One region of the Streptomyces sp. NBC_00386 genome, then DNA from elsewhere that is predicted to be linked to it. Evidence: riboswitches for the same ligand, from Rfam matches in the RefSeq annotation. Region 1 holds a riboswitch; the other holds the start of a gene.
The links. A riboswitch is a leader RNA that binds a small molecule or an ion and turns the genes downstream of it on or off. The one in region 1 is predicted to bind cyclic di-AMP.

Region 1 (4,207 bases):
GCACGAGCAGCGCGCCCGTCGTATCGCGCAGGACGCCCTGGTCGTCGTTGTTCCACAGGTACGGATCCACGTGGTGCACCGCGACGAGTCCCGCCCCGGCCAGCGCCGAGATGCCCAGCGCGCCGGCCGCGATCCAATGGTCCCCGGCGCCCTTCCTCACCTCACCCGGGTCGAAGTACGCGAGCGAGAGCACGTAGAGCCCGATCCCCAGCCAGAACAGCACCAGCGCGGTGTGCGCGAGCCAGTCCGGGCCCACGGCGGCGGCGATCGTGGACGCGAGGACCGAGAGCCCCTGGGTGGCCACGCAGACGAGGAACACCTCTCCCGGCATACGGCGCCGCAGACGCCGCAGGACGGCCATCAGCAGAACCGGCCAGAGCACGGCCGACAGCGCGAGCAGGGCTTCGGCGAGCTCCTGCCGGCCCAGTGTGGAGAACCGGGTGCCGAGCACGGTGGTCGCCGCGACCGCGTCGAGCCCGGCGGGTGCGCCGGCCTGCCGCGCCCACCGCTCCCGGTCGCCCACCAGCCGGACCGCGAAGTCCGCGGCGAGCCCGGCCCAGGCGAGCGACGCGAGGACCAGCGCGATCCGGGAGAGGGCCTCGTGGCCGGTCAGGTGCAGCCCGATCGAGATGATGCCGGTGGCCATGACGGTGGTTCCGGCGGTGGCCGCCCACCCCGCCCGCCGGGCGCGGAACGACGTGCTGTCCGGCATGTCCGGTGTGTCTGACATGTTCTCGATGCTAGGGACCTCCGCACCGGGTTGCGGGCGGGCCACGCGCGGGCGGGGACGAAAACGCGGGGCACGCGTGGGGGCCGAGAAGGCTCCGCGCGTGCCCCGCGAGAGCGGCGCCCGTGTCCCGGTCTACGCCGGGCGCACCACGCTGTGGATCGCGGAGGTGCCGTCGTAGTAGATCGACTCCTCGCGGACGTACGCTCCCGGCTTCGGCGCGTGGATCATCATGCCGTCGCCGATGTAGAGGCCGACGTGGCTGATGTCGTCGTAGAAGAAGACCAGGTCGCCGGGCCGGGCATCGGTGAGGGAGACCGTCGTGCCCGCGTTCACCTGGTCGTAGGTGACGCGCGGGAGGCTGACGCCGGCGGCCTTCCACGCGGCCTGGGTCAGGCCCGAGCAGTCGTAGGAGTCCGGGCCGGTGGCGCCCCAGACGTACGGCTTGCCGATCTGCGCGCGGGCGAACGCGAGCGCCTCGGCCGCCTTCGACGAGGAGTCCGTGGCCGTCGATCCCGTCGATCCCGTCGCCGACCCGGAGGCCGAGCCGGAAGCCGTGCCGGTCGTGGTGCCGGACGACGACTCCTGCTGGGCGGCCTTCTCGGTGGCGGCCTGCTGCCGTGCCAGCTCCGCCGCCTTGGCCGCGGCCTGCTCCCGCTTCTTCTTCTCGATCGCCGCCAGCCGCGCCTTGTCCTCGGCGTTCAGCTTCGAGAGCAGGGAGCGGGCCTCGGTGAGCTTGTGCTGCACCGTGGCCTTGGACGTCTTGAGCGCCTTCTGCGAGGCGGTCAGGGACTCCAGGCTCCGGGTGGCCTCCGCCCGCTTCCTGGTGGTGGCGGCCTGCTCCGTGATGTAGTCGTCGACGGCCGCCTTCTGACGTGACGTCAGACGGCTCATCAGCTGGGTCTGGTCGAAGTAGTCCTGGGGGTTGTCCGCGAGCAGCAGGGTCGCGGTGTCGGGCGCGGAGGCCCCGGTGCGGTACTGCGCCGCGGCGAACGACCCCAGTTCCTCGCGCGCGGTGTTGAGCTTCTCGGTGCGCCGGGCGACGTCGTCGAGCAGGGTGTCGACGCGCTCGCGCTGCTCGGTGGTCTTCTCCCGGGTCGCGTTGTACTTGTCCGTGGCCGTCTCGGCCTGGTGGTAGAGGTCGTCGACCTTCTTCGAGACCGCTTCGATGCTGGGCCGGGGCTCGGCCGAGGGGGCGGCGTTGGCGGTCTGGGAGAGCAGGGCCACGGAGGTGAGGGCCGCTGTGGCGAGGGCCGGGGTCCGTATGCCTGCGATGCGCGCACCCGTGGGACGCGCTTTGCGGTGTGACGCCAAGAGAGGCGACTCCTTCCGTCATCCGCCTACCGAGTTAGCTGTCGGGTTCGGGCGGGTGGTTCCGGAAGGCTGCCCTACGGTCCTTGCCCCGCAAGGCGGTTGGACCGATTCACCCCAAGGTCGGTGGGTCCCCGGCTCCGGGGCCTCGCGGCGTACCGGACTCGGCGGAGGCCGCTCGGCCCGGCGAGGTTCGCCGGTCGCGGTCGAGCGGCCTTCCCGCACGCTAGCCAACCGGTGTGGCCCGTGTGAAGGTTGATGTGCGATATGCCCGATACATTTTCGTGACCATTGCCGTGTGTCCCGAGGGCGGCGACCCGCCCGTCCGGCCCGTCGAACGGGCCCCGCCCGCTCCGAACGGCTCGCCGGAGCCGCTCGCCGACGGGGTCTCGCGCCGGGTGACCGCTCGGCCGCTTCTCGTCACGGGGTGTGAGGTGTCATGGCCGGAAGGCCGCCTTCCCCGGGGTGTTCCGCCGGGACCCTGGTCACACTTGCGGCCGAGTTCTCGAGGTGGCGGCGGGCTGTCGGTGGGGCGGCCTAGACTCGGAGAGCGATGAGCAGCCTCTTTGACGACAGCTTCCTGGCGGACCTCAAGCCCTCCGCGGCCCACGAGGACGAACACCCGCCGCCGCCCGAGGACGATCACGTACCGGAGCCCGTTCCGGACGATCTGTTCGGCGGGAAGTTCGACATGCCGCCGAGCCGGGACGCGTACTACCGCGACGGCGCGCCCAGGCCCGCCGTGGACCCGGCGGCCCTGCTGGACGGACTGAACGAGAACCAGCGCGCGGCCGTGGTCCACTCCGGCTCGCCGCTGCTCATCGTGGCCGGTGCCGGCTCCGGCAAGACCCGCGTGCTCACCCACCGGATCGCGCATCTGCTCGGCGAGCGGAACGTCCACCCGGGCCAGATCCTCGCGATCACCTTCACGAACAAGGCCGCGGGCGAGATGAAGGAGCGCGTCGAGGCGCTCGTGGGCCCGCGCGCCAACGCGATGTGGGTGATGACCTTCCACAGCGCCTGCGTCCGCATCCTGCGCCGCGAGAGCAAGACACTCGGCTTCACCTCGTCGTTCTCGATCTACGACGCCGCCGACTCCAAGCGTCTGATGGCGCTCGTCTGCCGTGATCTCGACCTCGACCCCAAGCGGTTCCCGCCGAAGTCGTTCAGCGCCAAGATCTCGAACCTGAAGAACGAGCTGATCGACGAGGAGGACTTCGCCGCCCAGGCCTCCGACGGCTTCGAGAAGACCCTCGCCCAGGCGTACGCGATGTACCAGTCGCGGCTGCGCGAGGCCAACGCGCTCGACTTCGACGACCTGATCATGACCACGGTCAATCTGCTGCGCGCCTTCCCGGACGTCGCCGAGCACTACCGCCGCCGCTTCCGGCACGTCCTGGTCGACGAGTACCAGGACACGAACCACGCGCAGTACGCACTCGTGCGGGAGCTCGTCGGCAACTCCGAGCACCCCGCGGACGTACCGCCCGGCGGGTACGACCTGGCACCCGCCGAGCTGTGCGTCGTGGGTGACGCGGACCAGTCGATCTACGCCTTCCGCGGCGCGACCATCCGCAACATCCTCCAGTTCGAGGAGGACTACCCGAACGCGACGACGATCCTCCTGGAGCAGAACTACCGCTCCACCCAGACGATCCTGTCCGCCGCCAACGCGGTCATCGAGCGCAACGAGTCCCGCCGCCCCAAGAACCTGTGGACCAACGCGGGCGCGGGCTCGAACATCACGGGCTACGTCGCGGACACCGAACACGACGAGGCCCAGTTCGTCGCCGACGAGATAGACCGTCTCGCCGACGCGGGCGAGGCCAAGGCCGGCGACGTCGCGGTCTTCTACCGCACGAACGCGCAGTCCCGTGTCTTCGAAGAGATCTTCATCCGCGTCGGCCTGCCCTACAAGGTCGTCGGCGGCGTCCGCTTCTACGAGCGCAAGGAGGTCCGGGACGTCCTGGCGTACCTCAGGGTGCTGTCCAACCCCGAGGACTCCGTCCCGATGCGCCGCATCCTGAACGTGCCCAAGCGCGGTATCGGCGACCGCGCCGAGGCGATGATCGACGCCCTCTCGCAGCGCGAGAAGATCAGCTTCCCGGCGGCGCTGCGCCGCGTCGACGAGGCCTATGGCATGGCCGCACGCTCCACCAACGCGGTCAA
Region 2 (4,207 bases), 2.3 Mb from region 1:
TCCCCGGTCCCGGCCCCGTACCGCGCTTCGCCCACTCCCCGGCGTGGACCGCCGTGCGGGCGGTCGTCCCGGATCCCGCCGGGAGCGACCGGTACTCCTGATCCGCACCCCGCCCGGGGCGCCGCGGCCAACGGGACCGGGCCGGGCCGGTCGGGCGCCGGTGTACCGGTCCCGACCGGCCCGGCCGGCCCTGCCGACCGGGCCGGTGCCGTCTCAGGCGACCGACTCGATGCGCATCTTGATGTCGTCCGGGGAGAGGGCGCCCTTGGCCGCGACGTGATCGCCCGAGGACTCCCCGCGCAGCCGCCGTCCGATCCACGGGACGAGGTACTCGCGCGCCCACTGGATGTTGTCGCGGCGCATCTCCAGCGTGCCGCGCGGCGGGAGGGGCGGCCAGGGCTGGTCCGGGTCGGCCGGGACCTCCAGGCCGAGTACCTGTCCGGCACGGAGCGCCACCCGGGTGTGCCCCTCGGGAGAGAGGTGCAGCCGGTCGCCGTCCCAGGCCCGGCGGTCCTGGATCGTCTTCAGGGACCAGAGGTCGAGGACGGGACAGCCGTAGCGGTCCGCGATGGCACGCACATGTCCGTTGTAGGTGGCGATCTTGCCGCGCAGGTGCTTGAGCACGGGGACGCCACGCGTGTCGAAGCCGGTGGTCACCATGACGGTGCCGACGGCGGAGGTGAGGTCGATGATCGCGCGCTCGAAGCGTTCCGCGACCTCGTCGGGGTCGGTGCCGGGGCGGATGATGTCGTTGCCGCCGGCGCAGAACGACACCAGGTCCGGGCCGAGTTCCTTGGCCCTCTGGAGCTGGGACTCGACGATCTGGTCGAGCAGTTTGCCGCGCACGGCGAGGTTGGTGTAGCCGAAATCGCCTTCGGGCCTGCGGTCCGCGAGAAGTACCGCGAACCGGTCCGCCCAGCCGACGAACGCTCCGTCGGGCCCAGGGTCGCCGACGCCCTCGGTGAAGCTGTCCCCCACCGCCACGTACGACCCGATCACTGATCTGTTGTCACTCTTCGAATCGTCTGCCACATGGAGCATGATTCACCTTTTGATGTGAGCTACGCGACCGTAGGGAAGGGTTGACGGCCGGTGAGATAAGCCACTCGCCAAGCATTGGTCAACTCTGGAATAGGGCTCGCGTCAAGGATGTTGAAGCAGCGATCGCCCAGAGGCCGTTGCCGCGGGCACACCGAAGGCCGGACCCAGGGGATCGTGGGGTCCGGCCTTCGGAGATCTTCCTGCCGTCAGGAGCAGGAGGCGGGGGGGTCAGCCCACGGCGACACCGTGCGAGCGCAGGTACGCGACCGGGTCGATGTCGGAGCCGTAGTCCGGCGTGGTGCGGATCTCGAAGTGCAGGTGCGGTCCGGTCACGTTGCCCGTGGCGCCGGAGAGACCTATCTGCTGCCCCTCGGTCACGGTCTGCCCCGCCGAGACGGACAGCGACGACATGTGGGCGTACTGGGAGTACTTGCCGTCGGCGTGCTGGATGACGACCTGGTTGCCGTAGGCGCCGCCCCAGCCCGCGGAGACGACCGTGCCCGCGGCGATGGACTTGAGCGTGGTGCCGGTCGGGATCACGAAGTCCACGCCCGTGTGGTAACCGCTGGACCACATGCTGCCCGCCACCTTGTAACCCGTGCCGACGGAGCTGCTCGCGACCGGCAGGGTGTAGCCGGAAGAAGTGCCGGTGGAAGGGGTGGTGGAAGGGGTGGTGGAAGGGGTGGTGGAAGCGGTGTCGGAGGGGGCCGGGTCGGCGGCCGGGGTCGCCTGAGCGGGCTTCGCCGAGGTGGTCGTCCGGGTGGCCGAGTGCGTGGCCGAGTGGGCGGCGGCCTTCTTGCCGAGCGACAGCTTCAGACCCGGGTGGATCAGCGACGGGTCGCCGCCGATGGAGGAGCGGTTGTCGGCGTAGATCTTCTTCCAGCCGCCGCTGACGTTCTGCTCGTCGGCGATCTTCGAGAGGTAGTCGCCGGACCTCACCGCGTACGTCTTCGTCCCGGCGGCCTTGGCGGCCTTCTTCGCGGGAGCGGCGGTCGCGGCCTTCTCGACATGGTGCGCGACGGCGGTGGCCGGGGTCGCGGCGTGGGCGCCGGTGGCTCCCATCAGGGGCAGCGCGAGTGCGGCGCCACCGGTTCCGGCCACGGCGATCGAGCGGGTGAAACGCAAGGACTTGGGACGGCGGTGCTTACCCTTCGCGGGCATGACGAATTCCTCTCCGGCGCCTGCGGGGTGAGCTGTCGGGTGCGGGCTGGAGATGCCCGGCCACGCTGCTGCGCGGCTGTACCCCTAGCCTGTTCCGGAAAAGAACCGGATCAGGCGCGGAACCTGTGGGTCCCCCGCTCCTGCCGTGTACGGGTGAGTGTGCGGATTCCGGGCGGCGGCAGGATTGGGCGTCCGTCCGGATTGAGGCAGAACGTAAGCGACATGAGAGCGCGTCGACAACTATGTGCGGTTTCTGTGCGCTCGCCGTTCTTGATCCATGCGGAAACCGCCGTCACCCTCCGTGGAGTGACGATCTTCCCGACCTCTCAACCCACCTGAAAATCCAGGCAGGTTGAGTAATGAGGACGGCAACGCATCGTCACGAATATGACGCTCCTCACGCGACTCGCCCCAGGATGCCCTATTCCAGGGCCAGTTGCCATGAAGGTGCTTATTCGGACAGAACAGACAGATGCTGCACGGACGGATATCCGGCACATCCGGACCCCCGCTCGGAATGGCACACAAAACGACGCTCGCGAATGCCTCGTATCGCGTCAATTGCCCCACGGGGCCGATGCGGCCAGAGGCGCGCGGCCGATCCATCACAAGAATCGAATGCATATTCGACATCAGATGTCGCGATGTGCCGCTTCCAGGGCGTTCCGTCCGGAAGGCATCGGCTGTGGACAACTCATTGCCCGAGGAACCCATGTCGTATCGTCGGGAGCGCGAGCCGGTACAACTGCCGACGAGCGGCGCCGAGTCCAGCACGGCGACGCCGGCGGCCGAATGGGAGGAGCCCCCGTGACGCAGCAGGTCCCGTCGACCGAGCCCGAGCTCGGCGGAGTGCGCAACTTCCGCGACGTGGGCGGACTGCCCACCGCGGACGGCCGGCGAGTGCGTTATGGGCACCTGTTCCGCAGCGGCCACCTCGCCCACGCCACGGAGGAGGACGCCGCGTTCCTCGCCTCTCTGGGTCTCCACACGATCTTCGACTTCCGTAATGCCGCGGACCAGAGACTGGAGGGCCCGGACGTCGAACTGCCGGGCGTGCGGAACGTGAACCTCCCGCTGAGCGACCCGGCGGACGGCAGCGAGTTCTGGAAGATGGTCCGCGACGGCGATCTCGACCAGCTGCGCGCGATCCTCGGCGACGGCAAGGGCGAGAACCGGATGATCAACTCCTACCGCACGATCATCAAGGAGCGCACGGCCGAGCACTCCCAGGTGCTGCACGCCCTGGCCGACGACAGCGTGCCCGCGCTGATGCACTGCGCGGCGGGCAAGGACCGTGCCGGGCTGTCCGTCGCGGTCACCCTGCTCGCCCTCGGTGTCGAGCGCGAGGCGATCGTGGCCGACTACCTGGAGTCGAACGCCACGCACCGCCGTTACAAGGTGCACCGCAACGGCTCCTCGGCCGGTGCCTACTCCCCCGAGGTGATGGAACTGCTCAGCCCGCTGTTCGACGCGCGCGCCGCGTACCTGACAGCCGCCTTCGAGACGATCGAGGAGACCTGGGGCAGCGTCGAGGTCTATCTGGAGCAGGGCCTGGGACTGACGCCGGAGCTGCGGGAGCGCCTGCGCGGGCGGCTCCTGGACTGAGCCGCCCGCCGGGACCGGGCTCCCTACTGGTTCTGCGCACCCAGCGTGAAGAGCAGGTAGATGAAGGCCGCGAACAGGTGGCCGACGGCGACATAGATGATCAGCCGCACCCACAGGGCGCGCGGGAACCTGTCCTCCATGGAGCGGCGGCGTTCTGTGGGTTCGGTCATGACGTCTCTCCCGAGGTGGGGTGGCCCGTCGCCGGGCCGAGGCACAGCGCGGCGACGGGGCTCTGCAGCAGGGTGTGTACGAAGAGGAGCTCGGCTCCGTCGCGCTCGACGGCGGCGATGCGGTGCGGGGTCAGCGAGTCGAAGTGGGCGCTGTCCCCCGGCGCGAGGACGTACGCGGTGTCCCCGAGGCGCAGACTGAGCCGCCCCCGGAGCACGTACAGCCACTCCTC

Region 2: another riboswitch for cyclic di-AMP. It lies ahead of OG780_RS07070 (M23 family metallopeptidase); the one in region 1 lies ahead of OG780_RS16985 (C40 family peptidase).

What each region holds. Positions count from the first base shown of each region.
Region 1 covers NZ_CP107950.1:3,907,095-3,911,301, reverse strand. The annotation lists gene OG780_RS16990 (tellurite resistance/C4-dicarboxylate transporter family protein) at 1-712, opposite strand, end outside; gene OG780_RS16985 (C40 family peptidase) at 863-2,041, opposite strand; cyclic di-AMP (ydaO/yuaA leader) riboswitch at 2,050-2,218, opposite strand; gene pcrA (DNA helicase PcrA) at 2,592-4,207, shown strand, end outside.
Region 2 covers NZ_CP107950.1:1,640,438-1,644,644, forward strand. The annotation lists gene OG780_RS07065 (SGNH/GDSL hydrolase family protein) at 214-999, opposite strand; gene OG780_RS07070 (M23 family metallopeptidase) at 1,270-2,202, opposite strand; cyclic di-AMP (ydaO/yuaA leader) riboswitch at 2,207-2,368, opposite strand; gene OG780_RS07075 (tyrosine-protein phosphatase) at 3,010-3,807, shown strand; gene OG780_RS07080 (DUF6126 family protein) at 3,831-3,947, opposite strand; gene OG780_RS07085 (helix-turn-helix domain-containing protein) at 3,974-4,207, opposite strand, start outside.